Regions from separate parts of the Diaphorobacter oryzae DSM 22780 genome, predicted to be linked through region 2. Evidence: riboswitches for the same ligand, from Rfam matches in the RefSeq annotation. Region 2 holds a riboswitch; the other holds the start of a gene.
What was found. Region 2 has a riboswitch for cobalamin ahead of bluB (5,6-dimethylbenzimidazole synthase). Riboswitches for the same ligand answer to the same signal wherever they lie in the genome.
Positions count from the first base shown of each region.

Region 1 (8,218 bases), on a different contig from region 2:
ACTCGGCCGCGGTCGTCGGTGATGGTGATGGCCTGGGCCGCGTGGATGCCCGCCAGCAGGCAGATGGCCAGCAGCAGGCGGACATGGCGCGGCAGTGTCATGGCGCGTCCTTCAGGGTGAGCGGCAGGCCCGCCGCCATCAGCGTGACGCGCCGGCAGGCGGCCGCCGCGCGCTGGTTGAGCCCGCCTAGCGCGTCCACGAAGGCGCGCACCTCGCGCCCCAGGGGAATCACGCCCAGGCCGATCTCGTTGCCCACCAGCACCACGGGGCCGGGGGCGTGGGCGATCGCTTCAAAAAAGTGAGCTGCCTGCGCTTGCCACATGAGCGCTTGAGGCATATTTGACTCAAAACCCGGTGGCGTGGCGGGCATCAGCCAGTTGGTCAGCCACAGCGTGAGGCAGTCCACCACGATGAGGGTGTGCGGTGCGCCGTGGCGCACCAGCGCGGCTGCCAGGTCGCGCGGCTCTTCGACGGTCTGCAGGCCGGGCACGCGCTCGGCCCGCTCGCGCTGGTGGCGGGCGATGCGCACGCGCATCTCGTCGTCCCAGGGCTCGCCCGTGGCCACGAGCAGCGCGCGGTGCCCGGGCGATGCCGCCAGCCACTGGCGCGCCAGCAGCTCGGCGCGGCGCGACTTGCCGCTCTTTTGCCCGCCCAGGATGAGTTCGCTGCGGGCGATGGTTGCCTCGGCCCCGCTCATGCCGCCGCCTCCCCGCCCAGCAGCCGCGCCACCGCCCGCGGGCTGGAGGCGAACCAGGCGTGGAAATAGCTGGCGTGGATGCTGCCGTGGCGGTACACGGCCTCGCCCTCGTCCGGCGCACCGGCGTGCGCGGGGCGCAGTGCCCGCGCGCAGATGGCGGCCGGGCTGGCGGTGGTGGAATAGTGAAAAGTGTGGCCGCGCAGCTCGTCCGGGCCCAGGCGCAGCGCGCGCGGCCCCAGCGCGGCCAGCCGCCGCTGCATGGTGGCCCGCCCGGGCAGCAGGCCCCACAGGGGCACGGTGCGGCCGTCGGCCAGGGTGATGGCCTCCAGCAGCGCCATCATGCCGCCGCATTCCGCCCACACGGGCCGGCCCGCGGCCACATGGGTCTGCAGGCAGGCGCGCAGGGCGGTGTTGGCGGCCAGCGCGTCGGCGTGCAGCTCGGGATAGCCGCCGGGCAGCCACAGCGCGTCGCACTCGGGCAGCGCATCCCCGCGCAGCGGCGAAAAGCGCACCACGCGCGCGCCCATGGCGCGCAGGGTGTCGAGGTTGGCCTCGTAGATGAAGCAGAAGGCCGCGTCCGCCGCCACGGCTACCGTGCGGCCGGCCAGCAGCGGCGCGGGCGCGCCATCCGCCGCGCCGGCCGGACCGAAGTCCACCCCCCAGCGCTGCAGGTCGTCGGGCGCCATGCGGCCCAGGGGCGTGTCGGCCAGCGCGTCGGCCACGGCGTCCAGGCGCTGCAGGGCGTCGGGCAGCTCGTGCGCCGCCACCAGTCCCAGGTGGCGCTCGGGCAGGAGGCCACCAGGCTCCCCCTTGCCCGCAGCGCCGCCCGTGACCCGCGGCAGCGCGCCCAGCCAGTCGGCCGGGTCGGCCAGGCCGTCGCGCAGCATCTGCGCATGGCGCTCGCCCGCCACGCGGTTGGCCAGCACGCCGGCCCATGGCAGGCCGGCGCGGTAGTGGCGCAGCCCATGGGCGATGGCGCCCAGCGTGCCACCCATGGCCGAGGCATCGACCACCGCGAGCACCGGTATGCCGAAGCGCTGCGCCAGGTCGCCCACGCTGTGCTCGCCGTCGAACAGGCCCATCACGCCCTCGATGAGCAGCAGGTCCGACTCGGCCGCGGCGGCCTGCAGGCGCCGCGTGCAGTCGGCCTCGCCCGTCATCCACAGGTCGAGCTGGTGCACGGGCGCGCCGCTGGCCAGCTGGTGCCAATGCGGGTCGAGGAAGTCGGGCCCGCACTTGAACACCCGCACGCGCCGCCCCTGGCGTGCATGCAGGCGCGCCAGCGCGGCGGTGACGGTGGTCTTGCCCTGCCCGGAGGCAGGCGCGGCGATGACCAGGGCGGGACAGCGGTTCATGGCACGTTTCCGGACGGCAGCGTTATTGCGGCGCCCACTTCAGGCCCACGTAGAACGTGCGGCCACCCGTGGCGTAGGTGCGTGCGGTCTGGTAGTCCTTGTCGGCCAGGTTGTCCACGCGGGCCAGCAGCGTCATGTCGCGGCCCAGGCGCTTGCTGGCGTAGAGGTTGAGCGTTGTGTAGCCGCCCAGCACGTTGGTGTTGGCGGCGTTGTCGTAGCGGCGGGCGGAGGCGTAGAGCTCGGCCCCCATGGTCCAGCCGGCAAGCATGGTGTCGGCGCCCAGCGTGGCGTAGCGCTTGGCGCGGCGCGCCAGCTGCTTGCCGCTGCCCAGGTCGCGCGGGTTCTGCCAGTCGATGGAGCCGCGCAGCGACACGCCGGCGATGCTATGCGCGGCCGACAGCGTCACGCCCTTGTATTCGGCGCGGCCCACGTTCTCGTAGCAGCCAAAGGTGGATTGGCACGCGCCTGCCGCACCGAAGTTGATGAGGTTTTCCACGCGGTTGCGGTAGGCCACCAGGCCGACGCTACTGGAGCCTGCGGTCCAGCGGGCGCCCAGTTCCACGTTGCGTCCCTTTTCGGGCTGGAGATCGGGCGAGCCGTACTCGCTGAAGCGGTGGTACAGCGTGGGCGCACGGAACGAGGTGCCGCCCGCTGCGGTAATGCGCCACTGCGGCGTGATGGCGTAGCCGTAGGACAGACTGCCCGTGCTCTTGCCGCCGAACTCGCTATCGTCGTCATAGCGCAGATTGGCCTGCAGCGCGTGCGGCCCGTGGTTCAGGCCATAGCCCAGGGCCAGGGCGTCTTGCGAGCGGTCGCGCTTGAGATCGGGAACGAAGGGCGTGGCGGGGTTGTGCAGTTCGTCCTCGCGGCGCTCCAGCGCGGCGGTGAACAAGTGCCCGCCCAGGCGCCATTCGTTTTGCAGCAGGTAGTTGCGCAGCGTGGTCTCGGTCATGTAGAAGTTCGGACGGGTGCTGTACTTGCTGTCCGACTGCGTGACCTGCAGGCGCGTGCTGTACACGTCGCTCCATTGAGCCAGCCACGCCAGGGCGCCGGTGCGCAGCTGGTGGCGGTTGCGGTCATCCGCATTCTTGCTGCCGTCATACTGCGAATGCAGGTTGCTGGCCAGCAGCGTGCCTTCGAGGCGCTGTTTCTGGTTGATTTGCAGGCCCAGCTTGGCATTGGCCGAGGTGCGGCGGTAGCCGTCGTCGTCGGGATTGGCCGTGGGGATGGGCCGGGCATTGAAGCCATCGGCACGCTCGTGCGACATACCCAGCGAGTAATCCACCAGGCCAGCCCCCCCGCTCACGCCCGCCTGCACGGTGCGCGTGCCCTGGTTGCCCAGGCCCACGCCCACATAGGGAGCCGGTGCGCCCTCGCCCTTCTTGGTGAAGAGCTGGATCACGCCCCCCATGGCGTCCGAGCCATACACGGCGGCGGCCGGGCCGCGCACGACCTCGATGCGGTCGATCTGCGACAGCGGGATCTGCTCCCAGACCACACCGCCCGTGGACTGCGAATCCAGGCGCACGCCGTCCAGGTACACGGCGGTGAAGCGCGATTCGGCACCGCGCAGGTACACGCTGCCGCTGCTGCCCTGGCCCCCGTTGCGCGAGATCTGCACGCCGGGCAGTCGGGAGAGCACATCGATCACCCCGGTAGCGCCGCTGGCCTCGATGGTGTCGCGGTCGATGATGGACACGTCGGACACCAGGTCGGCCAGCGGACGCGCCACACGCGTGGCGGTGACGACGGTTTCGCGCAGCTGGGGCTCGGTCGCGGCCTGCGCAAGCAAGGTCTGCGCCATGACGGGAAAGGCGGCGCCAAGCGCCAGGGGCAGCGCGGCCACGCGCACATACAAGGGAAGTGCGGCGGTGCGCACGTGGGTCGGACGGATCGTTGTCATTGTTGGACACGCAGGAGATATCGCCTCGGCCGACCTCCCCGTCGGCACATGGGCATCACTGCCCCGTGCGTTTCGATGAAACGCGCGGAGCCACCTCGTTGGCCGGTATCCGGGCTGGCGGAGCACCCTCCATAGCCTTCCCAAACGCTTGTTCAAGGCGCTCAGTGGCTCGTGAATGGAGAGGGAATCGACACGCGACTCATCCGCTGACCGTTGCGGGGGCAGCGCAGGCACAGGGCATGCTCCATGGCGGAGGGCCCCTCCCTGCTTCCCGTTGAACTGCGGCATGTGAACCACGCCGCGAGCACCAACCACGCAATTTTACGACTGTTCACACGCCGATCCCTACAATCGGCAGCGTATGGCCCACCCCTCCTCCCTCGACCAGATCGCCGAACGCGTCGAACGTCTGCTGCTGCGCCACGCAGAGCTGCAGCGAACCAACACCCTTCTTGCACAACAGGTCATGACGCTCACCCAGGAGCGCGACTCTCTCAAATCCCGCCTGCAGGCCGCCCGCGTGCGCATGGACGCGCTGCTGGATCGCCTGCCCGCCACGGCCGAGCCCACAGATCCACCCGAGACGAAAGACGCGCCATGAAGCAGATCGAGGTTCAGATCCTCCAGCAGAGCTATCTGCTGGCCTGCCCCGAGGGGCATGAGTCCCGTCTGCTCGAAGCCGTGGAACGCGTGGACACGGCCATGACGCGCATCCGCGATGCCGGCAAAGTGCGCGCCCGCGAGCGCATCGCGGTGCTGGCGGCACTCAACCTGGCTTTCGAGATCGCCGACCGCGACCGCGAAGCCGCAGAACTGGCCGCTGCGGCCCCGCAACGCAACGCCCCTGCGCCATCATCGGTCTCGTCCGCCGTAGATGGCACCGAAGACGGCGAGCGCATTCAGCAGCTGATGCTGCGCCTGGATGAAGCACTGGGTGACGACGGGCGACTGTTGTAAGCAACAGGGCCCGCAGGCCACGGCCGCAGTGCATCGGCCATTACAATGGAGCCGTCTGCGGAGCTGCCGGGCTTTATATTTCCTTGAACCAATGCTCATTGAGCACGGGCTTGGTACATCGCCCGGTGAGCGTGATCATCTCGCGTCAGATGAACCCAACGCCTGGCTGCCCTCGCCCACCTGAACCCCCGGTTCAGGATGCCGGTCCGGTGGCATCCGCAGACACCTATTCCCCTCCGCTTGCCACCGCCTGAAACGCAGCCGGGCGCCTGGCTACAGCCGCGCCCTGGCTATACGCTGTACGCCAGCGCCTGGCGCAACACCAAGGCGCGAAACTCCGCGACCGGCATGGCCGGCGCGCACAAGAACCCCTGGTAGCAGTCGCAGCCCATCTCTTGCAGCGCCAAGCGCTGCTCCTGCGTTTCCACGCCTTCAGCCACCACGCCAATGCGCAGCGCCTGCCCCATGCTGGTGATGGCCCGGACGATGGCACGATCACCCTCGTCCCCCGGCAGTCCGCTCACGAATGACTTGTCGATCTTGAGCCTGTGGATCGCCAGCTTCTTCAAGTAGGCTAGGCTGGAGTATCCCGTTCCGAAATCGTCGATGGACAGCCCCACGCCCAGGCTAGCCAGGGCGGCGAGCAACTGCTCCATTTCCTGTGCATCCTGCAGCAGCACGGTTTCCGTCAGCTCCAGCTCCAGCAGGCGCGCCGGCAGGCCATGCGCGGCCAGCAATGCGGTGATGCGATCCACGAAGCCGGCCTGGCGAAACTCCAGCGCCGACACGTTGACCGATACCACCAAGGGCATGCCGCTGCGCATCCAGTGCGCCGCCTCTTTGACGGCCTGCTCCATCACCCATGCTCCCAGGGTGACGATGTAGCCCGACTCTTCGGCCAAGGGAACAAACAGGCCCGGCGACACCACGCCGAATTCCGGATCCGTCCAACGCACCAGCGCCTCGGCGCCTGCTATGCGCCCCGTCGCCATGTCCACCTGGGGCTGGTAGTGCACGGCCATGCGCCCCAGGCCAAGCGCCTGGCGCATGGCATGCTCCATCTTCATGCGCGACAGGAGATTGGCACTCATCTGCGGCTGGTAGAAGCCGTAGCTGCCGCGGCCGCGCTCCTTGACCCGGTACATGGCCGTGTCGGCCTGCTTGATGAGGTCGTCCAGCAAATCCCCGTCCTGCGGATAGAGGGACATTCCGATGCTGCACTGGATGGAAAAACCCAGTTCATCCAGCATGAAGGGACGCAGCATCTCGTCCAGGACCCGGCGTGCAACGGCCTCGGCAACTGCCGCATCGGCACCATGCAAATAGATGACGAACTCGTCCCCACCCAGGCGGCACAGCATGTCGGACTGGCGCAGGCAGCCCTGCAGTCGCTGCGCCACGAGTTTCAGCACCCGGTCGCCAAAAGGATGGCCCAGCGAGTCATTGACGATCTTGAAGCGATCAAGGTCCAGGAACAGGATGGCGAATCCGTCGCCCTGGCCTCGCGCCGCCTCGATGGCCGCAGTCACCCGCTTGTTCAGCAACACCCTGTTGGGCAGTCCGGTCAGGGCATCGCTGTATGCCAGCTCTTCGATTCGCTTCTGCGCGGCATGCTGCGACGTCAGATCGCGCATGAACCCAATGCTCTGCACGATGGCTCCGCCATCGTCCCTGAGCGCCACCCATGAAAGCTGAACGGAACAATGGCCCCCGTCGTTTCGGCGCAGCGACAGCTCACCTTCCCAGAAGCCCTCTTGCACCCAACCTTGCCGCACCTGTGCCAGGAATGCATCGTCGCCACGCCCAGAGTCAAACAGCGTCGTCGCCGGCCTGCCCACCACGGCGGCCGCAGATGCCCCTAAAAGCTGCTCGCACCCTGGATTGATGCGCACCACGGCATGGTGCTCGTCGGCGATGAAGATGGCGTCCAGGCTGGACTCGAATACCCGCGCCGCAAGGCGCAAACCCGCTTGCACCTCCGCCTGCCGGGAGATGTCACGAAACGAATACACACGCCCAGCAGGACGCCCCTGAATGAGCTGAGGCACGGATCTCTGCTCCACCGTGGCACCGCTACGCAGGCGCAGGATGTCGGTAGTCTCCAGCATGGGCTCCTGCGCAATAGAGGCCAGGCGCGCACGATAGGCCTCGCCATCCAGCACCTGGGCCTCCATGTGGGACCTGATCGCAGCATCGTCGCGTCGCAGCAGCAACTCGCGCGGCAGTTGCCATATCTGGGCCAGGCGCTGGTTGAAAGCGCGGACCTCCCCATGCAGATTGCAGGTCAGTACGCCATCAGCGGCGGAATCAAGCGTTGCACGCAGTTCCGACAGCAAGGCCTCCAGCTCGCGCCGGGATGCCTCATGCTCGGAACGGTCCAGCATCGTCAGCAACAGCCAGCCTTGGTTTTCGGAAGCACTCTCGGGCACATTGACAGAGATTACACGCCGGTCCACCGGCACCAGCGCGCCGCTCCCCCTATGCCGCACATGGGTATGCGAATGGATGCCCGCGGCTACCTCCGCCGCGGATTGGCTCCAGAAAATCTGGTCTTCGGGCGCCGATGCGAGATCCTGCACCGGCAAGCCCTCCATGTCCGCCACGTACCGCCCCACCAGCCGCGCCGCCGCCGCATTGGCGTGGACTATCCGCAGCGTCTGTGCATCCACCAACCAAACCGCCAAGTCCAAACCATTGCATATGGCATGCCATGCCTCCTCGGGCAGCTTGCCGAGCATCATGGGCGGTCCTCGCAATGCCGCGGGCTCACGGCTCGCTCGAAGAAATAGCAGATACGTGGCTGCGGCAGCAGATAGTCCAGGGCATCGCGGGGCAACTGCGCCGGCTTGAGACTGCGAAGGATGCCCAGCTCGGCACGTTGTGCCAAGTCGAGCAATAGTGCATCGCTGCGCGGCACGCTTGGCTCATACGGCAAGACACTGGGGCGCAGCGGATGCAAAGCGTCCACCAGCATCACCAAGGCGAAACGCCCATCCACAAGTTGCACTATCGAGCCCGGTGGGTACACGCCCATCATGCGGACGAAGGCCCCGAGCACCGTTGCGTCAAAACACTCGCGCTGCAATGCAAAAATCTGCGACAACGCCTCGTGGGGCGTCAGTGCCTGAGCACCGTGCAGCGGGTTGCACAGCCGGTCATAGCGGTTGGCGAGCGCCAGGATCTGACCGCTTCGGCTCAAATCCTCGGCCACGAGGCGCAGTGGAAACCCACTACCGTCGGCCATCTCGTGATGCTGCGCAATCGCAATAAGCACATCGCTTGCCAAGCCCATGCGCTGCCCGAACT
Region 1 covers NZ_JCANUL010000001.1:102,331-110,548, reverse strand. Annotated here, with positions in the region: gene BP68_RS00550 (ABC transporter substrate-binding protein) at 1-101, opposite strand, end outside; gene BP68_RS00545 (bifunctional adenosylcobinamide kinase/adenosylcobinamide-phosphate guanylyltransferase) at 98-697, opposite strand; gene BP68_RS00540 (cobyrinic acid a,c-diamide synthase CobB) at 694-2,052, opposite strand; gene BP68_RS00535 (TonB-dependent receptor domain-containing protein) at 2,075-3,955, opposite strand; cobalamin riboswitch at 4,039-4,282, opposite strand; gene BP68_RS00530 (DUF904 domain-containing protein) at 4,317-4,556, shown strand; gene BP68_RS00525 (cell division protein ZapA) at 4,553-4,912, shown strand; gene BP68_RS00520 (sensor domain-containing protein) at 5,203-7,650, opposite strand; gene BP68_RS00515 (cyclic di-GMP phosphodiesterase) at 7,650-8,218, opposite strand, start outside.
Region 1: it holds a riboswitch for cobalamin, as region 2 does, so the genes downstream of both, BP68_RS00535 (TonB-dependent receptor domain-containing protein) here and bluB (5,6-dimethylbenzimidazole synthase) in region 2, are expected to answer to the same signal.

Region 2 (8,218 bases):
CGAACGGGAACACCTGGGCGGCCGGCAGCACCAGGAAGTCGCAGGAATCGAACAGGCGGCGCAGCGTCTCGTACCAGGCCGAGCGCACGCGGGCCGCGTCGTACACCTGCATGGCGGACAGGGCGCGCCCGCGCTCGATTTCCCACAGCGCCTCGGGCTTGAGCTGCGCGCGCCGGGCAGGGTCGTCGTACAGCGCGCCATTGGCGCCCGCCACGCTGAAGCTGCGCAGGTCGATCCAGGCGCGCCACAGGCGCTCGAAGTCGAAGGCGGGCAGCACCTCCTGCACCACGCAGCCCATCTCGGTGAAGTGCCGCAGCGCGGCGCGGCAGGTGTCCAGCAGGCCCGGCTCGGTGGGCAGGTGCCCCCCCAGATCGCCCAGCCAGCCGATGCGCGCGCCGCGCCAGTCGCGCGCCAGCTGCGCGCCCCAGTCCTGGCGCCCTTCACCGCGGCGCGTGAGCGGCAGGCGCGCATCGAACCCCGCCTGCACCGACAGCAGCAGCGCCAGGTCCGGGATGTTGCGCGCCATGGGCCCCGCCACGCTGAACTGCTGGAAGAACACCTCTTCCGTGGGCCCGTGCGGCACGCAGCCCGCGGACGTGCGCAGGCCGTAGACGTTGTTGAACGCCGCCGGCGTGCGCAGCGAGCCCATCATGTCCGAGCCGTCGGCCACGGGCAGCATGCGCAGCGCCACGGCCACGCCCGCGCCGCCGCTGCTGCCGCCGGCCGAGCGCGTGGGATCGAAGGCATTGCGCGTGGTGCCATAGACCGGGTTGTAGGTGTGGCCGCCCAGGCCGAACTCCGGTGAATTGCTGCGCGCCACGAACAGGCTGCCGCCGGCGCGCATGCGCTCGAAGATGACGGCGTCGGCCTGCGACACCTGCCCCGCGAAGAGCGGCGAGCCCTTGGTCGTCACCATGCCCGCCACGGGCATGATGTCCTTGGGCGCCTGCGGAAAGCCGTGCAGCGGGCCCAGGCTCTGGCCCTTCGCCAGGCGCTCGTCCAGTCCGCGCGCCTGGGCGCGCAACGCATCGCGGTCCACGGGTGCCACCAGGGCATTGACCACGGGGTTGATCCGGTCGATGTGCGCGCAGTACGCCTCAAGCACCTCCACGCACGACAGTTCGCGCGCATGGATGGCCCGTGACAGCTGTGTCGCCGTCCACTCGACGATCGCGTTCGCGCGGGCCGATGGGGTGAATGAATCCATGAAACTCCTCATGCTGGGCAGCCAAATGCCAGGGCAGGATACGCAGCCCCTCGTTTTCCGACAATCGACGTTTTCTTGATGCCGCCTTGCGTTTTACGCAAGGCATGAAAGGTCTGACATGCTTGCCCACCGCCTGCAGGACACCGCGCTGCGCTACTTCCTTGAGGTCGTGCGCGCGGGCTCGGTCAGCGAGGCCGCCGTGCGGCTCAGCGTCACGCCGTCGGCCGTGAGCCGCCAGGTGGCGGGCCTGGAGGAACAGCTGGGCATTCCGCTGTTCGAGCGCCGCCCGCGCGGCATGGTGCCCAGCCCCGCGGGCGAGCTGCTGGCGGCCCACGCCCGGCGCGGCGCCCTGGAGGCCGACCGCGTGGTGTCGGACATCCAGGCGCTGCAGGGGCTGCGGCGCGGGCTCATCCGCGTGTGCGCCTCGGGGGGCTTCGCGATCGAGTTCCTGCCGCGCGCGATGGCGCTGTTTCGCGCGCAGCACCCCGGCATGCAGTTCCACCTGCAGGCGGCCACGCCGGCCGCCGTGACCCAGGCCGTGCTGGACGGCGACGCCGACATCGGCCTGACCTACAGCCGCGCGGCCGAGCGCGACATCGATGTGCAGCACCACCAAGTCTCGCCCGTGATCGCCATCATGCGGCCCGACCATCCGCTGGCCTGCCACGCCAGCGTGACGCTCGCGCAGATGCACCCCTACCCCATCGCCCTGCCCGATGACGACAACACCGCGCGCCAACTGTTCGACATCGCCTGCAGCCACCGCCGCCTGGTGTTCGAGCCGGCGCTGGTCACCGGCCAGTTCGAGGCGCTCACGCATTTCGTGCTGCATGGCGGCGGGCTGTCGCTTGGCGGCGAGGTCACCGTGCGCGAGCGCGTGCGCCGCGGCGAGCTGCACGCCGCGCTGATCCGCGAGCGCGCCCTGAGCCACCGGGCCATCGAGCTGCAGACGCTGGCCGGCCGCACCCTGCCCGAGGGCGTGCGCGCCTTCCTCTACCATCTGCGCGCGCTGCTGCCCGCAGCGGAACCGACGACAACGCACAACGCCCCATGACCCGCATGAAAACCACGGACATCGAGCCCTTCTTCGCCACCCTGAAGGCCGCCAACCCCATGCCCAACACCGAGCTGGAATACACCACGGTGTTCGAACTGCTCGCCGCCGTACTGCTGTCGGCCCAGGCCACGGACGTGGGCGTGAACAAGGCCACGCGCCGCCTGTTTCCCGTGGCGGGCACGCCCCAGGCCATCATCGACCTGGGACTGGAAGGCCTGGAGGACTACATCAAGACCATCGGCCTGTACCGCACCAAGGCCAGGAACCTGATGGAGACCTGCCGCATCCTGGTGCAGCAGCACGGCGGCCAGGTGCCGCGCACGCGCGAGGCGCTGGAGGCGCTGCCCGGCGTGGGCCGCAAGACGGCCAACGTGGTGCTCAACGTGGCCTTCGGCCAGCCCACCATGGCGGTGGACACGCATATCTTCCGCGTGAGCAACCGCACCGGCCTGGCACCCGGCAAGAACCCGCTGGCGGTGGAGATGCAGCTGCTCAAGCGCGTGCCGCCGGCGTACGCGGTGGACTCGCACCACTGGCTGATCCTGCTGGGCCGCTACGTCTGCCAGGCGCGCAAGCCGCGCTGCTGGGAATGCGTGGTGGCGCCGTACTGTGGCTACACGCCCAAGACGCCGGCGCCGTGATGGCGCTCGGGAGTTGAAAGCCAAACAGGCCTGCAGCGCTTATCCATCAAGCGCAATAAGCTCCTATTTATATAGCAAAATCAGTCACTGGGGCCGGCCACGCCGGCCGAGGCAAAGCTGGCCATCTCGCGCAGCACGCGGCAGGCGGATTCCAGCAGCGGCCAGGCCAGCGCGGCACCCGAGCCCTCGCCCAGGCGCAGCTGGAGCTGCAGCAGCGGCTCGGCCTGCAGCGCCTGCAGCATGTGCACGTGGCCGCGCTCATCCGAGCGGTGGGCGAACACGCAGCGCTGCAGCACATGCGGCCGCAGGCGGGCGGCCACCAGCACGGCGGCGCTGGTGATGAAGCCGTCGACCACGACCACGCGGCGCTCGCTGGCGGCCTGCAGCACGGCGCCGGTGAGCGTGGCCACCTCGAAGCCGCCCAGCGCCGCCAGCGCGGCCAGCGGTTCGGTGGCGCCGGCGTTGGCCGCCAGCGCCTGCTCCAGCACGGCCCGCTTACGCGCGACGCCCGCGGCGTCCAGCCCCGTGCCGGGGCCCACGCATTCGGCCAGCGGCACGCCGGCCAGGCGCGCCAGCAGCAGCGAGGCGACGGAGGTGTTGCCAATACCCATCTCGCCCAGCAGCAGCGCATTGCCCGGCATGGCGCGCACGATGTCCATGCCATGGGCCAGTGCCTGTGCGCATTGCGCCTGCGTCATGGCCGGGCCGATGCTCGCGTCCTGCGTGCCGGCGGCGACGCGGCAGCTCACAAGGCGCGGCATGCCGGGCTGCGTTGCACGCGCCGTGATTTCGCGCGCCACGCCGCAGTCGGCCACGGTGAGCTGCAGCCCGTGCTGGCGCGCCAGCACGCTCACGGCGGCGCCGCCGGCGAGGAAGTTTTCCACCATCTGCCAGGTCACGTCGCTCGGATAGGCCGACACGCCACGCGCGGCCAGGCCATGGTCGGCCGCGCACACCAGCATCTGCGGTGCCTGCAGCGCGGGCGCCTCGCTGCCCAGGATCTGGCCCAGGCGCAGCATCAGCGCCTCCAGCCGGCCCAGGGCGCCCAGGGGCTTGGTCTTGTGGTCGATCAGGTGCTGCAGGCGCGCCGTGAGGGTGGCGTCGGTCAGGTCGCAAACGGGGGGCAGAAAGGCATTCATGTCGTGTTCAACGGTGAGCAAAAAGGCTGGGGACGGCCCGTGCGTACGGGCAAGGGCCGGGGCCCGGTTTAGGCCTGGGGATGACGGATGTGCTGCGCCGCCGCCTGGTCGCGCTGCAAATGGGCGATGAGCGGCTGCTGGTCGTCGCGCTGGCCCCATTGCTCGAAGAACACCAGGTCTTCCATGGGCAGGCGCGGCAGCCAGCCGGCGGTCTCCAGCTCGGGCTTGGCGTGAAAGTGGCTGACATGGCCCACGCACAGGTAGGCAACGGGGATGATGTCCTGGGGGATGCCCAGCGCCTCCTGCAGGTCGGCCTGGTGGAAGATGCTGACCCAGCCCACGCCCAGCCCCTCGGCGCGCGCGGCCAGCCACAGGTTCTGCACGGCGCAGACGCTGCTGTACAGGTCCATGGTCTTCATGTGCGTGCGCCCCAGCACCACGGAGCCGGTGCGCGCGCGGTCGCAGGTGATGCAGATGCCAAGGGGCGCCTCGACGATGCCTTCGAGCTTGAGGCGCTGGTACGTCGCGCGCCTGTCGCCGTCGAACATGTCGGCCGCCTCGGCGTGCGCCTTGGCAAAGGCGGCGTGCACCCGGCGCTTGGTCTCGGGCGCGCGCACCACCAGGAAGTTCCAGGGCTGCATGAAACCCACCGAGGGCGCGTAGTGCGCGGCGGTGAGAATGCGGCTGAGCGCCTCATCGGGCACCGGCCTGGGCAGGAACTGCCCGCGCACGTCACGGCGCGAAAAAATGGTCTGGTAGATGGCGTCGCGGGCCTCTTGCGTGAAGGCGTGAACGCTCTGCGTGGCTGGCGCCGGCGCGCTGGTATTCATGGCAGTCCCCTGTGCGTGAATCAACGACGCACTGCCCGGCCTTGCAGCACGATATGAATGCTCAGGCCGGTCTTCTGGCTTGGATTCACCTGACCCGCCGCGCCTTCCCGGCCTTGGCGGCCAGTGGCATCGTGCGGGGGTCATCGTCCTTACAGCGTTGGGCACGCAGCGGATTCGCACCGCCTTCCCGATTCTCCCGTTGCCTCAGCGGCAGCGGGCACCTGAGGGCGGCGATGATAGCAGCGCGCCCTCTACGCGCGGGCGATCAGCGCTTGCAGCACGCCCGGCTCCGTATGCCGGGCCAGGCAGTCGGCCAGGGCATCAAACACCTCATCCAGCGTGGGGGCTTGCGCGCCAAACAGCGCGCGCACCACGGCGGGGTCCTCAAACATCCCATGCAGGTACAGGCCCAGCACATGGCCCGCCGAGTTCTGCCAGGCCAGGCCGGGCACCACCTCGCGCGCCACATCGCCCTGGGCGGCCATGGCCGGGTGCTGCGCGGTCTGGCCGTGGTGGATTTCATAGCCCTGCACTTCCCCCCCTGCCAGCGCCTGCCACGCACCCTGCACCGCGCCGAAACGCGTGCGCGTGGGCCGCACGGTCTTGGCGGCCTCGAAGCTGGTCACCAGCGGCAGCAGGCCCAGGCCGGGCGCATTGCCATCCACGCCCACGGTGTCGATCAGCGCCTCGCCCAGCATCTGCAGGCCGCCGCAGATGCCCAGCACGCGCCCGCCGCGCGCGGCGTGGCGGGCGACCGCCGCATCCAGCCCCTGGGCACGCAGCCAGGCCAGGTCCGCCGCCGTGGCCTTGGAGCCGGGCAGGATGATCCAGTCGGCGCCGTCCACCTCGGCCGGGCAGCGCGCCCAGGTGAGCTGCACCCCCGGGACGTTCTTCAGCGGCTGGAACTCGTCCAGGTTGCTGATGCGCGGATAGGCGACGACGGCGATGCGCGTGTGAATGGCGCCCTGGCCGGTGCTGCGGGCGTCGAACACGCCGTCTTCCTCGGGCAGGCCGTGGTGCCACTGCATGGGGATGGTGGCGACCACGGGCACGCCGGTCTTGTCCTGCAGCATCTGCGGCGCGGGGGCCAGCAGCGCCGCGTCGCCACGGAACTTGTTGAGCACGAAGCCGTGGATGAGCGCGCGCTCGTCCTCGGGCAGCAGCGCCCAAGTGCCGTACAGGTGGGCGAAGGCGCCGCCGCGGTCGATGTCGGTCACCAGCAGGCAGCGCGCCTGCGCATGCCGCGCCACGCGCATGTTGACCACGTCGCTGGCCATGAGGTTGATCTCGGCGGGCGAGCCCGCGCCCTCGATGACCACCACGTCGTTCTCGGCACACAGCGCGTCGAGCGCGGCCGCGATCTGCGGCCACACGCGCTGGCTGCGCCCGCGCCAGGGCAGCTGCGAGAGTTCGTCGCTCACCTGCCCCAGCAGCACCACCTGGCTCTTGGTGTCGGCCTCGGGCTTGAGCAGTAGCGGGTTCATGCGCACGTCGGGCACGGCGCGCGCGGCCAGGGCCTGGAAGTACTGCGCGCTGCCGATCTCGCCAAAGGCGTCGCCCTCGGCGGCCACCACGCGCGCGTTGTTGCTCATGTTTTGCGCCTTGAAGGGCGCCACCTTCAGGCCTTGGTTGGCGTAGTGGCGGCACAGTGCCGTGGCCAGCCAGCTCTTGCCGGCGCCGCTGCTGGTGCCCAGCACCATGATGCAGGAGGCGGTCATGGATCGTCCTTCTTGTCGTTGTTCAGGGTTGCGGCAGCCGCACCATGCGGTCGAGGATGCGCCGCAGGGCCTCCTGCGAGTCGGTGCACAGGCCCGTGTGCACGGGCGATGTCTGGATGATGCTGCTGCGCTTGGCCGTAAGCCAGTGAAAGCGCGCGCGCAAGGGCAACTGCGCGATCGGGCCGCCTTCGGGCACGCCCGCACAGATGGCGACGATGGCCTGCAAATGGCGGCGCACGGTCTGCACGTCGGCCCGCGGGTCCAGCGCCAGCAGGCGCGGCTCGTCCAGTTCCACGGCCGCCTGCAGGAAGCGCGTGCGCTGGCATGAAACGATCACGCCCGCGTTGATGAACTCTTCGCGCTCCACGCGCGGCACCACCCGCACGATGGCGTAGTCGTAGACCTCAGCCGCGGGCATCAATCGCTCCTTGCAGCCAGCGGCCGCGCTCGGCCAGGCGCGCCTCGAAATAGCGCACGTAGGCCGCGCGGTGCGCGGCGGGGTCGGCCAGCGCACCATCCGCATGGTCGGCGGCAGCCTGCTCCAGAAAGCTGTCGGGTACGGCGGCCACGCAGGCCTGCAGCGCCTGGCGCGTGAGCAGCGGCGCCAGTTCGGCGTCGACCCGCGGCAGGGCATCGGCCAGCGGCAGCAGCACATGCTCGGCAATGGGGGCGAAGGGCTTGGCCGCATCGGCCACCGTACCGTTCCAGGCATGGTGAAAGCTCAGGCTGGCGCCATGGTCGATGAGCCAGGGCATGCGGTGCCACATGAGCAGGTTGGTGTTGCGCGCGGTGCGGTCCACATTGCTCACCAGGGTGTCGAACCACACCAGGCGCGCGGCGAAGTCCGGTTCCACCACGTCCACGCAGGGGTCGAAGTTCACGGCGCCCGACAGGTAGTCCAGCGCCACGTTCAGCCCTCCGCTGGCGCGGATCAGCTCCTGTATCTCGGGGTCGGGCTCGGTGCGCGCGAGCTGGGGGTCGAGCCGCGCCAGCACGATCTCGGGCACGGGCAGGCCCAGCGCGCGGGCGATGCCGCCCGCGATGATCTCGGCCATGAGCGCACGCACGCCCTGGCCCGCGCCGCGGAACTTGAGCACATAGGTACCCTGGTCGTCGGCCTCGACCACGGCGGGCATGGAGCCGCCTTCACGCAGCGGCGTGACGTAGCGCTCCACCAGGATGGTGCGCAGGGCTGAAGGTTCGGAATGCATGCGGCACATGGTAGCGGCAGGGTCGCGGCCGGCCTCACGGCAGCGCCGCGCCCGGCCGGCATTCCTGCCACGCCTGCAGCAGCGCCTGCTGCGCCTCGGGCGCGAGCACGCCCAGCCGCACATGGCCGGGCAGCCCGAAGGACGCGCAGTCGCGCAGCTTGATGCCGCGCGCGCGCAGCGCCTGCAGCGCGCGCTGCAGGGCGGGCAGGTCGTCCGCCGCCAGCGGGCGGGCGGTGAAGAAGTTGGCCAGGCTGCCCGGCAGCACGGCCCAGCCCAGTTGCGCGCACAGCCGCAGCTGCGCGGCCTTCCAGCCGCGCAGCTGGTCGAGCGAGCGCGCCAACCAGTCCTGCGTGTCGGCCCGCACCCAGGCGCCAAGCAGCGCCACGCCGTCCGCCCCCAGGGGCCACGAGGGGGC
Region 2 covers NZ_JCANUL010000012.1:47,986-56,203, forward strand. Annotated here, with positions in the region: gene BP68_RS16045 (amidase) at 1-1,207, opposite strand, end outside; gene BP68_RS16050 (LysR substrate-binding domain-containing protein) at 1,326-2,261, shown strand; gene nth (endonuclease III) at 2,267-2,905, shown strand; gene cobT (nicotinate-nucleotide--dimethylbenzimidazole phosphoribosyltransferase) at 2,986-4,044, opposite strand; gene bluB (5,6-dimethylbenzimidazole synthase) at 4,113-4,874, opposite strand; cobalamin riboswitch at 4,922-5,114, opposite strand; gene BP68_RS16070 (cobyric acid synthase) at 5,126-6,592, opposite strand; gene BP68_RS16075 (DUF3037 domain-containing protein) at 6,615-7,010, opposite strand; gene BP68_RS16080 (HipA family kinase) at 6,997-7,782, opposite strand; gene BP68_RS16085 (aminotransferase class I/II-fold pyridoxal phosphate-dependent enzyme) at 7,838-8,218, opposite strand, start outside.